2 regions of the Paenibacillus sp. FSL H3-0469 genome follow, and region 1 is predicted to be linked to the other one. Evidence: riboswitches for the same ligand, from Rfam matches in the RefSeq annotation. Region 1 holds a riboswitch; the other holds the start of a gene.
The links. Region 1 has a riboswitch for thiamine pyrophosphate ahead of NSS83_RS00770 (ABC transporter ATP-binding protein). Riboswitches for the same ligand answer to the same signal wherever they lie in the genome.
Positions count from the first base shown of each region.

Region 1 (7,184 bases):
TCTAGCACATCCCCGCCGCTTACGGCAAGAAATGCGCCCACTACAGCACTTAGCAGGCAGCCGGTTCCGGTTACCCGGGTCATAATGGAGTGGCCGTTGCTGGCGATATAAGTGCGCTTGCCGTCTGTGATGATGTCTTCCTTGCCGGTGATAATCACAACACAGTTCAGCTTCTGCGCCGCTTTAATGGCTAGAGCGACTACATCGCCTTCGCCTGCTCCGGCATCCACGCCTTTGCTTGCCCAGCTCTCCCCGGCCACATTGGCAACCTCAGCCACATTGCCGCGCAGCGCTGTCAGCTGAAGCTCACTGAGCAGCCCCGCCGTAACGTTCGTGCGGTAGGCGGTAGCCCCGGCTCCAACGGGATCAAGCACTAGCGGCACATGGTGGCGGTTCGCAGCCTTCCCGGCCCGGGTCATGGAAGCGATGGCAGCTTCATTCAGCGTGCCGATGTTCAGCACAACCGCCCCGGACATGGCGGCGACATCCGCTACTTCTTCGATGGCATCGGCCATGAACGGCGAGGCTCCCAGAGCCAGCAGCCCGTTCGCTGTGAAGTTAGCGACTACGATATTCGTGATATTATGCACCAGCGGGTTCGCCTGGCGTACTTTGGACAGATAAGACATATGAATTCCTCCTGAAGGTATAATTTAAAAATTAATATAAGCATTCTTAATATCCACATCCGCTGCCAGCAAGCCGTTCTCCATCAGCCACTGGTTCACCTGCTCCCATGATGCGCTGTCCTGATAGCCGAAGGGCTGGGAACCGGCATCCATCAGCGGCAGCAGGATCTCCAGACTGCGCTGTTCAATCACTTCATCCAGCGGCGCGGTGTCCTCCTGATGGGCAAGCAGCAGCTTCAGCGCTTCATCCGGGTGACCGGCTACATACTGCTGGCCTTTTCTGATGGCATCCACGAATTTCTGATAAAAGCCCTGCGAATCCTGCAGTCCCTGCTCACTGGCGGCCAGCACCAGCTCATAATAATCCGGGACCCCGTAATCCACGGGATTGAAGGAGCGGACCGGATGGCCTTGCTGCTCCAGAATCAGCTGCTCATGGTTGATGAACCCGCCCATAATTCCATCCACCCGTCCGGTGGAGAGGGCAGGAATCAGCTCAAAACCGACATCCACCAGCTTGAGGGAGGAAGGGTCCCCGCCGTCGCTTTTCACCATCGTATTCAGCATCGCTTCATATAACGGAACGGAGGAATATCCGGCCAGCTTGCCTGACAGCTCTCCCGGGCGGGTAATGCCGCTGTCAGCGGCTACCATGAGATGATTCAGCGGGTGGCGCACCAGCGCGGCAATCGACTTGACCGGAATCTGCTCCCCCCGTGCCATCAACACCTGCGGCTGATAGCTGAGTGCCAGATCCACCTTACCCGCAGCAACCAGCTTCAGCGCATCATTGGTATCGGCCGGCATCTGAATCTCAACCTCCAGACCTTTCTCAGCGAAATAACCTTCAGCCTCTGCCGCATACAAAAAAGAGTGAACCGCATTGGGATACCAGTCGAGCATAATCGTTAGCTTATGGGCTGCTTCTTCAGCTCCAGTACCAGCCGGGGAGCCGGAGGCCGCCGGATTGTTCGTATTGGCGCAGCCTGCCAGGACAGGCAGCATACAGAGGAGCAGAGCGGACAGCAGCATGGCTGGCCTTGAAATTGCATGGTGCAGATAACGGGCATAGCGGATAGTAATCATGAATAACGTCCTCTTTTCTTCAGAATAATCTTCTCCAGTGCGGCGACTGCCAGAAACAGCAGGATACCGAGTAGAGATAATAAGACAACAGCGGCGAACATCTTGGCGCTCTGCAGATTCCCGGCCATTCTGCGGCTGAAATAGCCCAGCCCCCGGCTGCCCCCAAGCCATTCCCCGATCGTTGCACCAATCACACAGTACACAGCAGACAGCTTCAGTCCGGAGAAAAAAGAGGGCAAAGCCAGCGGAACGCCCACCTTCCCGAGAATCTGCCAGCGGCTCGCGCCGTAGGTAAGCAGGAGCTCCCGGTAAGCGTCCGTGTTCTTGGACAATCCGTCATAGGTGCCGATGACCACCGGGAAGAAAGCAGTCAGGAAGACAACGGCGACCTTGCTCCACAAGGTATAGCCGAACCACATGATGAACAGGGGCGAGAGGGCGATCAGCGGAACCGTCTGGCTGATGATCAGCAGCGGATACAGTGCCTTGGCCAGCGGACTGAACAGGTGCATGGCGATCCCCAGCAGGCTGCCGCAGATCACTGACAATGCGAAGCCTGTGAGTACCTCCAGCAGAGTAGCAGGCAGATGCACCCCGAATAACAAGCGGCGTTCCTCCAGCAAAGCCATGCAGATCGCAGACGGAGCCGGAAGAATGAAGGGAGGAATCAGGCCCAGCCGGGCTACTGACTCCCAGACCGCAAGCGCCAGCAGGGCGAGCAGGGCCGCCGGACCGTAATGCTGGAGCAATCTTCTAGGAGCGGCGGTTCTCATATAGCTTCAGCTCCAATTCCTGGCGCAGGGCGGCGAACTGCGGTTCATAGTTCAGACTGTGATGACGCGGACGGGGGAGACCGGCTGAGAATTCCTGCATCCCGCTGCCCTCTCTGCCGGTCATTAGATAGATTCTGTCACTGAGCAAGAGCGCCTCTTCCAGGTCATGGGTGATGAACAGCACCGTTTTGTCCAGCTCCGCCCATAACTCCAGCAGCCAACGCTGCAGCGAGCGCTTCGTAATGGCATCGAGCGCCCCGAACGGCTCATCGAGCAGCAGCAGGTCGTTTCCGGCCGCCACGGTGCGGAGGACCGCCACGCGCTGCCGCATTCCGCCCGACAGCTCCTGCGGATAAGCCGCTTCGGTCCCGTCAAGGCCGAAGCGGCGCAGCAGGGTGCGGATCTCGGCAATAGCGGCTGCTTTGGGCCGGCTGCGCTTGAGCTCCCAGGGCAGCAGACAATTGTCCAGTACGGTGCGCCAGGGCAGAAGAAGATCCTGCTGGGGCATGTAGGCCACACTGCCCAGCCTCTTCGCAGCTGCAGAGGACTCGGCTCCGTTCAGCATAATCCTGCCGCTGCCCGGCTCCAGCAGACCGGCGATGATTTTGAACAAGGTGCTTTTGCCGCATCCGCTTCCGCCTACGACAGAGATGAATTCGCCGCGCTGCACATTCATGGACAGCTCTGAGAAGACGGGGGTCCGGGACGAACCGGTCCCGAAGGCATAGGACAGATTGCTAATATTGATCATAAGACTATGTACGAAGCCTCCTTGAAATTGGTATAGATACTGTGCGGAGCACAAAAAAAGCCCCATTCATTCCCGGAGGCAATGAATGGGGCGGAAGGTACAGTCAGCTGCGGCCCTGTGACGGGAACCACTGATACATTCTGCTCCACTTCCCTCCGCTGGTATGATCCAGATCAGGTTCAAAGGGTCCGGAGCTTAAGCTCCGTCTCAGTCGGCCGACTCCCCTAGTGAATAATGTTGCTATTGAATTCGTAATTGCTACTTAATATACCACAAATTTCCCTCTTGTAAAGGGCAGGCGGTCAGCGCTTCGCCAGACCGGTCACGAACAAAGTGACGATGCCCCTGGAGATGTCCAGCTTGGAGGAGTGGTGCCGCTTCTGCTCATACAGGTACAGATCGGGACTGAGGATAGAGATTAAGGCCGTGGCCGCAAAGGCCGGATCAATGTCAATAATCTCACCACCTGCCGCAGCGCGCTCCAGCAGCTCTGTCATCATCACGCCCAGCCGCTGAAAAAAAGGATGCTCAAACTGGGTCAGCTGCTTCTTGCCGGTGAACTCGGCTTTGATCATATTCAGCAACTCGGCATATTGCTCTATGAAATCGGCAATCTGCTCAATGCTGCTCTGCAGCTGAGCGAGAGCCGGGGCTTCGCCGGCACTGGCAGCCACCTGCTGCTCCAGCCCGGACAGGAATTGGTCTGCGCTGCCCTTCAGCAGGGCAGAACAGATCTCACCCTTATCTGTGAAACGGCGGTACAGGGAGCCTTGCCCTATGCCTGCCCGCTTGGCAATGCTGTACATGCTGACCGCCTCAAGTCCGCTCTCGGTGAACAACTGGCGGGCAGCTTCAAGAATCCGCTGTACATAAGGATCGGCGGACATGGGCGAAGCGGATTCTATGGCTTGCGAAGCTGACGGCTGGAGCTGTGCAGCGTCGGTGTCTGGCTTTTTCATGAGAACCCCTTTCAGAAAAGAATTGACACAACGGACAATTGTCCGTAGACTATGAATTGCACTTACGGACAGTTGTCCGTTCACTCATTATATAGAACAATCTGCCCGCAGGTCAATGAAGAACGCGGACAGCTTTAGGAGGAGAAGAGACATGGATCAGACCTTGAAGCAGGAAGCCGATTTCCGGCTGTCCAGCATTCTGGTTCCGCTGCTGGCCATTATTGCCGGAGTATTTATGGTTGTGCTGGACAGTACGGCGATGAACGTAGCCTTGTCCAGGCTGGTGGTGGATTTCAAGACGGATCTGCATACGCTGCAGTGGGTAGTTACCGGATATATGCTGGCCCAGGCTTCAGTTATCCCGTTGTCAGGCTGGCTGTCTGACCGGTTCGGGGCCAAGACAGTCTTCCTGACGGCGGTAATTGTGTTTACGATAGGCTCGATTCTGTGCGCTACACCAAGCAGCGCCGAATGGCTGATTGTTTTCCGGGTCATTCAGGGACTGGGCGGCGGCTGTGTGCTCCCTGTAGGGATGGCCTATGTGTACAGACTGGCTCCCAAAAGCAAGGTTGGCGTAGTCATGGGCATTATGGGCATTCCCGTCCTGTTCGCACCGGCTATTGGTCCGGTATTGTCGGGCTGGCTGGTTGAATACCATTCCTGGCGCTGGATCTTTCTCATTAATATTCCGATTGGCATCATTGCGGTGCTGATTGGACTGCGCAAGCTGCCGAATGCGGCGAAGAACAGCGTGCCCGGCATGGATAAGCTAGGTATGGTTCTTGGCCCGCTGGCTTTTGCTTCGCTCACTTACGGAGTTAGCCAAGGCGCTCAGAGCTGGACCTCCGAGAAAACGCTGATCGGGCTGCTGCTGGGCGCTGTGGCGCTAATCGCTTTTGTCATCGCAGAGCTGCGCTCCAAGACACCGCTGCTGGAGCTGCGGATTCTGAAATCTGTAGATTTCACGACAGGAATCATCGTGCAATGGATCGCCCAATTCGGCTTATACGGCGCGTTATTCCTGCTCCCGCAATTTCTGCAGCAGGCCCGCGGCTTCGGCGCATTTGATACCGGTCTGACGCTGCTGCCGCAGGCGATCGCTTCCGGGCTGATGATGCCTATTGCCGGGATACTGTTCGACCGGATAGGTGTGCGCTGGCTCGTGGTCTGCGGCCTCAGTCTGGTCTCCGGCGCGTTATTCCAGTATTCCCATGTGGATCTTACCACGCAGAGCCGCGATTTGATTCTTCCGCTGATCATGTGCGGGGCCGGCATGGGTATGATGATGATGCCAATGAACACGCATCTGCTCAACAAGGCGCCAAGCCATCTGGTGAACCGGGTAACCTCGCTGACGAACTCGATGCAGCAGGTAATTACTTCGCTGGCCGTCTCGACGCTGGTTACCATTCTGACCGCAAGAACAACGGCGCGCGGCATAGAGATGCAGGAAGCGGCGGCGGCTGCCGGGAAAAGCACCGCAGGCGCTTCACAGCAAGCGCTGCTGCTGGCTAAGCAAACCGTATTATCTCAGGGCTTCGCGGACACGTTCCACATTATGATGTTTGTCGCGCTTGGCGGTGCGGTCCTTGGACTGCTGCTGCGCCGGGGCCGCCATGCCGGAACTGAACGTTCCAAGGAACAGGCGACGCCAGAAATCATGCACGTGTAGTAATGCCCATATAGAAGTAGAGCTTATGTAGTCCAATGAGAGCGATTCTCCTTTTCCCGGAGAGTCGCTTTTTGTGTTGATTTCTCTTCTGGAGATCCTGATGCAGGAGAAGAAATTGGGGCAAGCTAAGCTATGGAAATCAATATACGGTGTCTATAAAGAAGATACGAGAGGGGATTGATCGAATGAAAAAACTTAGTCTGACTATTATGCTGCTCCTGACCATGGTCACGGCTGCGGCTTGCGGAAGCAACAATACGGACAAGACAGCAACGGGCGGCAATACCGGGGCTGAGCCTACGGCTGCGGCTGCAGAGGGTGCAGCTTCCGGGGAGCAGAACACCCTGGAGGCCGTCAAAGCCAGCGGCAAGCTGCGCATCGGCACCGAAGGGACCTACGCACCGTTCACCTTCCATGATGCTGACGGCAAGCTGACGGGCTTCGATGTCGAGATCGCCGAAGAAGTGACCAAGCGCCTGGGTGTGAAGCCTGAGTTCATCGAGACGCAGTGGGACGGGATTTTTGCCGGGATGGATGCGAAGCGCTTCGATGTGATTTTCAATGAAGTCTCCATTACCGATGAGCGTAAAGTGAAATATGATTTCTCCGATCCGTATATTGTCTCCAAGGCTGTGCTGATCGTGCCGGAGGATAATCAGGATATTAAGACCTTCGCCGATCTGAGGGGTAAAAAAGCCGGCCAGTCGCTCACCAGCAACCTCGGCAAAATCGCCACAGACAACGGTGCCGAGATCGTATCGACCGAGGGCTTCAATCAGGCGATTGATCTGCTGACCTCCGGCCGGATCGATGCTACCGTCAATGACGGCTTGTCCTACCTCGACCTGAAGAAGCAGAAACCGGATGTCAAGATCAAGAAGGTGGATGAGATTGCCGAAGGCTCGCATAGTGCTGCAGTCTTCCTGAAAGGGAATGACGGGCTGGTACAGGCTGTGAACGAAGCGATGACTGCTATGAAGAGCGATGGAACCTACCTTAAGATCTCCGAGAAGTATTTTGGCGCTGACGTATCGAAATGATGGATGACCGCCAAATACAAATATTTCTCGATTCACTGCTGCCTCTGTTCAAAGCGGGGGTGGCTTTTACCCTTCCCCTTGCGGTAGCATCCTTTATTCTGGGGCTGCTGCTGGCGGTGATTACTGCGCTTGCCCGGCTGTCCTCCTGGAGGCTTCCGAGGCTGTTCGCCCGTTTCTATGTCTGGGTGATCCGGGGAACGCCGCTGCTGGTACAGCTGTTCATTATTTTCTATGGACTGCCCGCCGCCGGGATTGTGCTTGATCCGTTCATCGC
Region 1 is NZ_CP150302.1:162,302-169,485, forward strand. Features, by position in the region: gene thiM (hydroxyethylthiazole kinase) at 1-629, opposite strand, end outside; gene NSS83_RS00760 (ABC transporter substrate-binding protein) at 654-1,715, opposite strand; gene NSS83_RS00765 (ABC transporter permease) at 1,712-2,488, opposite strand; gene NSS83_RS00770 (ABC transporter ATP-binding protein) at 2,469-3,239, opposite strand; TPP riboswitch at 3,373-3,475, opposite strand; gene NSS83_RS00775 (TetR/AcrR family transcriptional regulator) at 3,542-4,198, opposite strand; gene NSS83_RS00780 (DHA2 family efflux MFS transporter permease subunit) at 4,350-5,870, shown strand; gene NSS83_RS00785 (amino acid ABC transporter substrate-binding protein) at 6,056-6,910, shown strand; gene NSS83_RS00790 (amino acid ABC transporter permease) at 6,910-7,184, shown strand, end outside.

Region 2 (7,184 bases), 930 kb from region 1:
ATGCCGGAGCGCGGCAGGAATAAGCGGTACGCCAGGATGATCTGCACCAGCGCCCGGTCGGTTACATCGCTTGCGGGGTTGAATTCGCCTAAGTAAGGCCGGAATCTGGGAATCGACAGCCCGATTTCGCATTCCGGGTACTTATCCTGCAGATACCTCGCATGCAGCGCAGTCGCCAGCGCCTCCTGCCGCCATTCGTACATGCCGAGCAGGGCCCCGATATTCACTGAACGAAAGCCCGCTTGGCAGCCCCGCTCGGGAGCGTCCAGCCGGTTGCGGTAGACGCGTTTGGGTCCTTTTACATGCAGCGCTCGATAAGTCTCCTGGTGGTAGACCTCCTGGTAGAGCGTCAGACCGTCCACGCCGGCTTCCCGGAGTTCAGCATATTCGGCTGTCGAGAGCGGATTCACTTCAATGCTGACAGAGGAAAAATAGCGGCGCAGCACATTCACGCAGTCCCTCACATAACCGGCCGGGCTGTCTCTCCGGGATTCCCCGGTCAGGATCAGAATATGGCGCAGGCCCGTGGCTGCGATGGTCTCTGCTTCCCGGGCGACCTCCTCCAGCGTCAGTTTTTTGCGCGGAAAATCATAGATAGAACTGAAGCTGCAATACGTGCAGTGATTCACGCAGAAATCTGCAAGATACATCGGGGTAAACAGCTGCATCACATGGCCGAAATGCGTACGCGTCAACCGGTGCGCCTTATGTGCCATCTCCTCCAGATAAGGCTCCGCTGCCGGTGACAGCAGGGCCATCAGCCCTTCTTCATCCACCTGCTCTGCACGAAGCGCGCGCTTCACATCCTCTGCCGTATAACGGCTCCATAGCGTCCCGTAAGGAAGCTGCTCCAGCCGGGCCATCGTCTCATAAAAGCTCATAACCGTTCCTCTCCTCCCTATTCCATCTGTCAGGCCAAGAATCCGGTCAACGGTGAAGAGGCTGCCGCCGTCTCCTCCACAGGGCCCAGTCCGGCGAGATAAGCTTTGCGCCCGGCGGATACCGCATCACGGAAGGCTTCTGCCATCAGCAGCGGATCTGAGGCGGTGGCAATCGCTGTATTGAGCAGGACCGCAGCAGCGCCCATCTCCATCGCCTCAGCCGCCTCGGACGGTCTGCCGATTCCGGCATCCACGATCACCGGCAGATCCGTCTCGGAGATCAGAATCCGGATCAGCTCCTTGGTCTGCAGCCCGCGGTTGGACCCGATCGGTGCCCCTAGCGGCATCACAGCCGCAGCCCCCGCTGCCTTCAGCCGCAGGGCAGCGGACAGATCAGGACTCATGTACGGAAGCACCACGAAGCCCTCTGCTGCAAGGATCTCGGTCGCCCGGATGGTCTCCATGTTATCCGGCAGCAAGTATTTCTGGTCATTGATGACCTCAATCTTCACCCAGTTTCCCAGCCCCGCCGATCTCGCCAGCCGGGCAATACGTACCGCCTCTTCTGCGGTGCGCGCACCAGAGGTATTAGGCAGTAAAGTCATATGGGATGGAATATGGCTGACAATATTGTCACTGCTCTCCGGGTCCACCCGGCGCAGGGCAACGGTAATGACCTGTGAGCCTGAGCGCGTAATGACCTCGGGAATAAGAGTGTTACGGCTGTATTTTCCGGTGCCAATGAATAGTCTGCTGGTTAGAGTCACGCCGCCAATCATCAATGGATCTTGCATCTTAACGCCTCCTGGGATAAGTCTTTGTGTTCAGCCTCCGCCTACAAAATGAACCAGCTCAATCCGGTCCCCTTCATTCAGTAACGTATCGCCATAAACCTCTCTTCCGGCAAGCTCGCCGTTCAGCTCGACAATGACCAGCTTCCCGGCCCACTCGGGCCGGGCCAGCAGATCCGCCAGCGTCCGGCAGCTCTCTTCCACCCTCTGGCGGGTCCCGTTAACGGTCACAATCATGCCTGTTCACCTCCTGCTGTGCCTTTTACTTGATCCATATCATGGGTTACAAGACTGCTCTGCCGCCCTGTGAACCGCTTCCCTATAAGCACGGGCTGCTGCCACCGGGTCAGGAGCTCCGCAGATCCCCGACATGACAGCAATGCCAGCCGCCCCTTGGGCCAGCACCGCTCCGGCATTGCCCGGGGTAATCCCTCCGAGCGCAATCAGCGGTATGCGGTTCCAGCGGACAGCCTCGGCCAGCTGCTCCAGTCCGCGTGCCTGCTGTCCGGGCTTGCAGGCCGTAGGGAACACATGCCCGTAGAGGCAGAAGTCTGCTCCCTGCCTTCCAGCTTCCGCCGCCTCTTCCTGCGAGTGGACCGATCTGCCGATCCGCAGGCCCGGTGCAAGGCCGCGCACTGCGGCTGGCGGGAGGCTATGCCAGGCTAACTGTACACCGCCTGCCCCGGCGGCCAGGGCAACATCGATCCTATCATTAATGACCAGCTTCGATGGCGGTACTCCGGCCTGAAGCATCTGCTGCGCCGCCGCCAGCAGTTCGCGGGCGGGCATGGATTTTTCGCGGAGCTGGATATAATCCACCATAGAATGCACCGCCGCGGCCCATTCAGCCAGCGCTTCAGGCGGTAGCCGCCCATCCGAGACCGCATGAATTTCGTACAACGACCTTCCCCTCCCGTCTGTTCCAGCTCACTCTGCACCACTCCACAACACAAAAAAGACCGCCCCCCGTAAAGGAAGCAGTCTGGAATAGAAACAGGAATACCGGCACTTGCCGTATACCCCCGCTGCAATATTCGTTCTCCACTTCCCTACGCTGGTATAAACCAGATCAGGTTCAAAGGGTCCAGGCAACTACGCCCGTCTCAGCCTTGCGGCACCCCTAGTGATCGTTCTATGCGGTTGTTTCGTCTTGCTTGTTGTATATTAGCATATTATTCCTCTTAGGGCTATTCTTTCGTAGATTTTACTTCAATTACAAAAACCACAGATGAACTCCCTTCTGAAAATTTACCATCCTCGGTTGTCCAGAATGCTGATATGCCATAGTAATAAACGCCTTGTTCTTTTGGAGCATTAAAAGAGCCGTTCTGCAATGGAATTTGCACTTCTTTATCATCGGCAAATTGCTGAACGGTTAACCCGCCGGGTGCCGGTTTATAAGTAAAAGCAACATGGATCCCCCCCTCAGGTTCTATAACAGTGGGAGTAACCCCCTGTACCATGGATTGTCCTCCTATATAATCCGCACATCCTAATTTCCCCCAGCAATAGCTGCTTTGGGTAACCGGAATTTGGGTTTTCCCGGAAGTAACAAGGGGTAGCGGCGGTGATTCCTGTGTAATTCTAACCCCAATGCTTTTTGCCTTTCCTTCCAATCTTGTATTTGCCACAAGTCTCCCTGCAAAAGGAGTCAAGTAAATGAACACTACCAGAAAAACAAAAATCCCCGCTGCAGATAGAATGAATCCTTTTTTTCTAAGCATCCCAATCCCCTTTTCATATCCAATTAACTAAATAGACGGAAATATATTGTAATAGTTACAAGCGCAGAAAAAAAGCCTGCCGGCAAGCGGTTAGGCTTTTTTAAAAATAGAATTTATATGTTGCACACAAATCTGCATCCAGATCTTATTCTACACCCATCAGCCGTTGACAACCTCGCCGCCGTTCACATGCATCACCTGTCCGCTCACATAGGAGGAATCGTCCGAGGCCAGGTATACATAAGCCGGTGCCAGCTCTTCAGGCTGTCCCGGGCGCTTCATCGGCTGGGTGCCGCCGAACTCACTGACCTTCTTCGCGTCAAAGGTTGACGGAATCAGCGGGGTCCAGATCGGTCCAGGCGCTACCGCGTTCACGCGGATGCCTTTATCGGCCAGATTCATCGACAGCGAACGGGTGAAGCTGAGAATCGCTCCCTTGGTGGACGAATAGTCCAGCAGCTGCGGGCTGCCGCGATACGCCGTGATGGAGGTGGTGTTTATGATCGTAGCACCTTTTTTAAGATGAGGCATGGCTGCCTTGGTCAGATAGAACATGGAGAAAATATTCGTCCGGAACGTACGCTCCAGCTGCTCTGCCGTAATGTCCTCAATCTTATCCTGCGGATGCTGCTCTGCCGCGTTGTTGATCAGAATGTCGAGCTTGCCGAGTCCTTCAACGGTTTGACGAATCAGGCTCTGACAGAAGCATTCGTCCCCAATATCCCCGGCGATCAGAATGCATGTTCTGCCCTCCTGCTCCACCTGGCGCTTGGTCTCTTCCGCATCCTCATGCTCGTTCAAGTAGGAGATCACTACATCCGCTCCCTCCTTGGCAAAATGAACGGCAACCGCACGCCCGATCCCGCTGTCGCCTCCGGTAATGAGCGCGGCCTTGCCCAGCAGCTTGCCTGCTGCCTTATACGCCGGTGTCTCAAACTCCGGGAGCGGGTTCATCTCACTCTCAATTCCCGGGCGTTGATCCTGTACCTGCGGGGGCAGGGTTTTGACAGGTTGTTTGTTAGTGTCTGGCATAATCCATTCTCCTTTCGCTGTCCACAGTAATGTTGATTAATCATGTTAGCATGGCTTAAGGTCTGGTGTTTATGCATCAGGCAGTGTGCCTGCTTGGCTGTACGTTATGTTACTTACCACACTTGGCAGCCGCCCAAACAACCAATCTTCATTCACCGGCACCTGTTGCGGAACGATAGTACGGTAAGCAACGAACGTTTCCAAAAAGAATATTATCTATATCCGCTAGGGGGAAAGCCCTATACTTTGTGAGGAAAGACAACTACCTTAACGGAGAGGACGCTTCCACCATGGGAAATGAGCGCATCTTGCTGGTGAACGGAACGGTAATCGATGGAACCGGACGGCCGCCGCTGCATCATACAAACATTGAGATTGTTAATGGCCGCTTCGGCACCATAACACAGCAAAGTGACATTAACGGGAGATCCGGGCCTGACTCCGCAACTAAAGTGATCGACCTGGAGGGTCTGTTCGTTTTGCCGGGGTTCATTCACACCCATGCCCATACAAGCTTCAAGTACATACAGAATGAGCCGCTGCACGGATATCATACGGAATATTTGGCCGCGTGCCTTGCAGAAGGAATTACTACGATCCGCGATGAGGGAATGACTACGGCAGCATCGATTGACGATGTAGTCACACATACGCGGCAGCTGGAGAGCGGTGCTTTTCCCAGAATTCTTACGTCTGGCAAGGTCTTCACGGCTCCAGGCGGTTACGGTGGTCAGGAACCTATCGGCGTAGAGAGTGTGGATGAGGCGCGGCTTAAGGTCCGTGAAGTCCTGGAACAAGGAATACATTTCATCAAAACAGCGCTGGAAGACGGCTACGATCCTGCTACCGCCGGACTGCCCCAGCTGAATCAGGAGATTCTTGAAGCGATCTGCCGGGAGGCCCGGAGCATGGGCACTTACGTATCTGCTCATGTTACAAGTGCGCGCAATCTTCAGATTCTGGTGGATGCTGGGATCAGCGATGCTGCGCATATGATTTACGACCGGCTGGACGATCAACTGATAAGGCAAATGGTGAGCAGGAGCATCCGAATCGTCCCCACACTCACCGTACTCCAGATGTTCCAGGACAAATTCGGAGCGCCGCTGCTGGAGCAAGGCCTGGATAATCTCTGGAGATTTATTCAGGCGGGCGGGGAGATTGGCCTGGGGGATGATTTTATCGAAGAAGCTCCTCCGTGGTACAGAGCCGGTATGCCGTGGAAAGAGATCCAGCTGTTAGGACAAGCCGGCCTCTCCCCGATGCAGATTATTATGGCCGCCACTTCATCCGGTGCCAAAATCTGTAAGCTGGATCATGAACTCGGTACCATTGAGACAGGCAAGAGGGCCGATCTGTTGGTCGTCGGGGGAGATCCGCTGGCGGATATTAATAACCTGCGTCAGGTCATATGCGTAATGAAAGACGGCAAGATCGTATCGAAATCATACTAGCAGGAGGGTATTGCAAAATGAATGCAAGAATCACATTATCTCCGGTCACCCCGGACGATATCGATTTCATCACAGATCTGGAGACCAGCACCTCGCTCTGGCCCTTCGAGGATATGATTCCAACCGACAAGGAGGCCGTCCGGAAGACTGTGGCGGAACGAATCCATAGCGACTGGCACAAACAATTCGTGATCCGGCTCGCCTCCCCGGAGGCAACCCCTGTAGGGGAAGTGCATATACACTGGTATGTGAAAGAGCGCGAGAGCTGGGAACTGGGCTACAGTCTTTTCCCTGAATACCGGGGGCAAGGCTACTGCACTGAAGCAGCGCAGCTGGCCTTGAAGCTTGCTTTTGAAGAATGGAAGGCCCACAGAGTCGTGGCTATGTGCAATGAATACAATACCTCATCCATCCAGGTGCTGGACAGGTTAGGGATGGTCCGCGAGGGGGTATTCCGGGAAGAAATACACTGGAACAACCAGTGGGTCAACCAATACTTTTATGCAATACTGGACCGGGAGTACCTGGGGCGTAAAGGGATATAGATCTATACAGACAGCAATGCTGATCACAATGCTCCTCATGACGCCCCTTAGAAAAGAGCAGCCCTTCATTCAGAATTCTATTCTTCTTTCACGATTACATCCAGAACTCTGCCTGTTCCCGTAACCTTCGTTGACGTATTCAGAATAGCCTGAGTAACCGTTGTCCCTTCATCCAGCTCTATCTTAAGCCCTGATGCTGAGGCCGCGGTCTTAACCGTGCGTATGGAGCCTTTTTGCAAGTGGAGGATGGGTCCTTTGGCTTCAATGTTCACGTCTCCGAAATTTCCATTAAGTGTCACTACGAGTCCGGCTGCAAGGCCGGATGGCAGATCAATATCTGTGAGCACGGCACCAGTACCCTCACCCTCCTCCAGAATCACACTAGATTGTACTGACACCGCCTTCACCGATGTTGCACCTTCGGTTACCAGGCGGGCAGTTCCGCTCTTCTTCTGCACAATCACTTGGTTCAAGGTTGTGTTCTTGAGCTTCACTGAGGGATCTCCGCTACCCTGTATGATGACCTTGCCAAACACTTCAACACTGTCCAAGTCCACCTCTCCGTTGCCAATTCCTTCTTCCAGAACCAGGTCTCCAAAAATCTTCAGATTCTGCAGCAGCACATCATAGCCGGATACGGTGACATTGTTATAGTATTTGATGGCTCCCGGCTCAAAGCTTCCGAGCCCCTCAGAATGACTGATATTTACACTCTGCAAGCCGCCGCTTGTGACGTTGTAGTAATCCAGCAGTGCAA
Region 2 is NZ_CP150302.1:7,001,501-7,008,684, reverse strand. Features, by position in the region: gene thiH (2-iminoacetate synthase ThiH) at 1-881, opposite strand, end outside; gene NSS83_RS30445 (thiazole synthase) at 911-1,675, opposite strand; gene thiS (sulfur carrier protein ThiS) at 1,706-1,909, opposite strand; gene NSS83_RS30435 (thiamine phosphate synthase) at 1,949-2,572, opposite strand; TPP riboswitch at 2,702-2,804, opposite strand; gene NSS83_RS30430 (hypothetical protein) at 2,860-3,396, opposite strand; gene NSS83_RS30425 (SDR family oxidoreductase) at 3,556-4,428, opposite strand; gene NSS83_RS30420 (amidohydrolase family protein) at 4,719-5,882, shown strand; gene NSS83_RS30415 (GNAT family protein) at 5,900-6,427, shown strand; gene NSS83_RS30410 (S-layer homology domain-containing protein) at 6,505-7,184, opposite strand, start outside.
Region 2: another riboswitch for thiamine pyrophosphate. It lies ahead of NSS83_RS30435 (thiamine phosphate synthase); the one in region 1 lies ahead of NSS83_RS00770 (ABC transporter ATP-binding protein).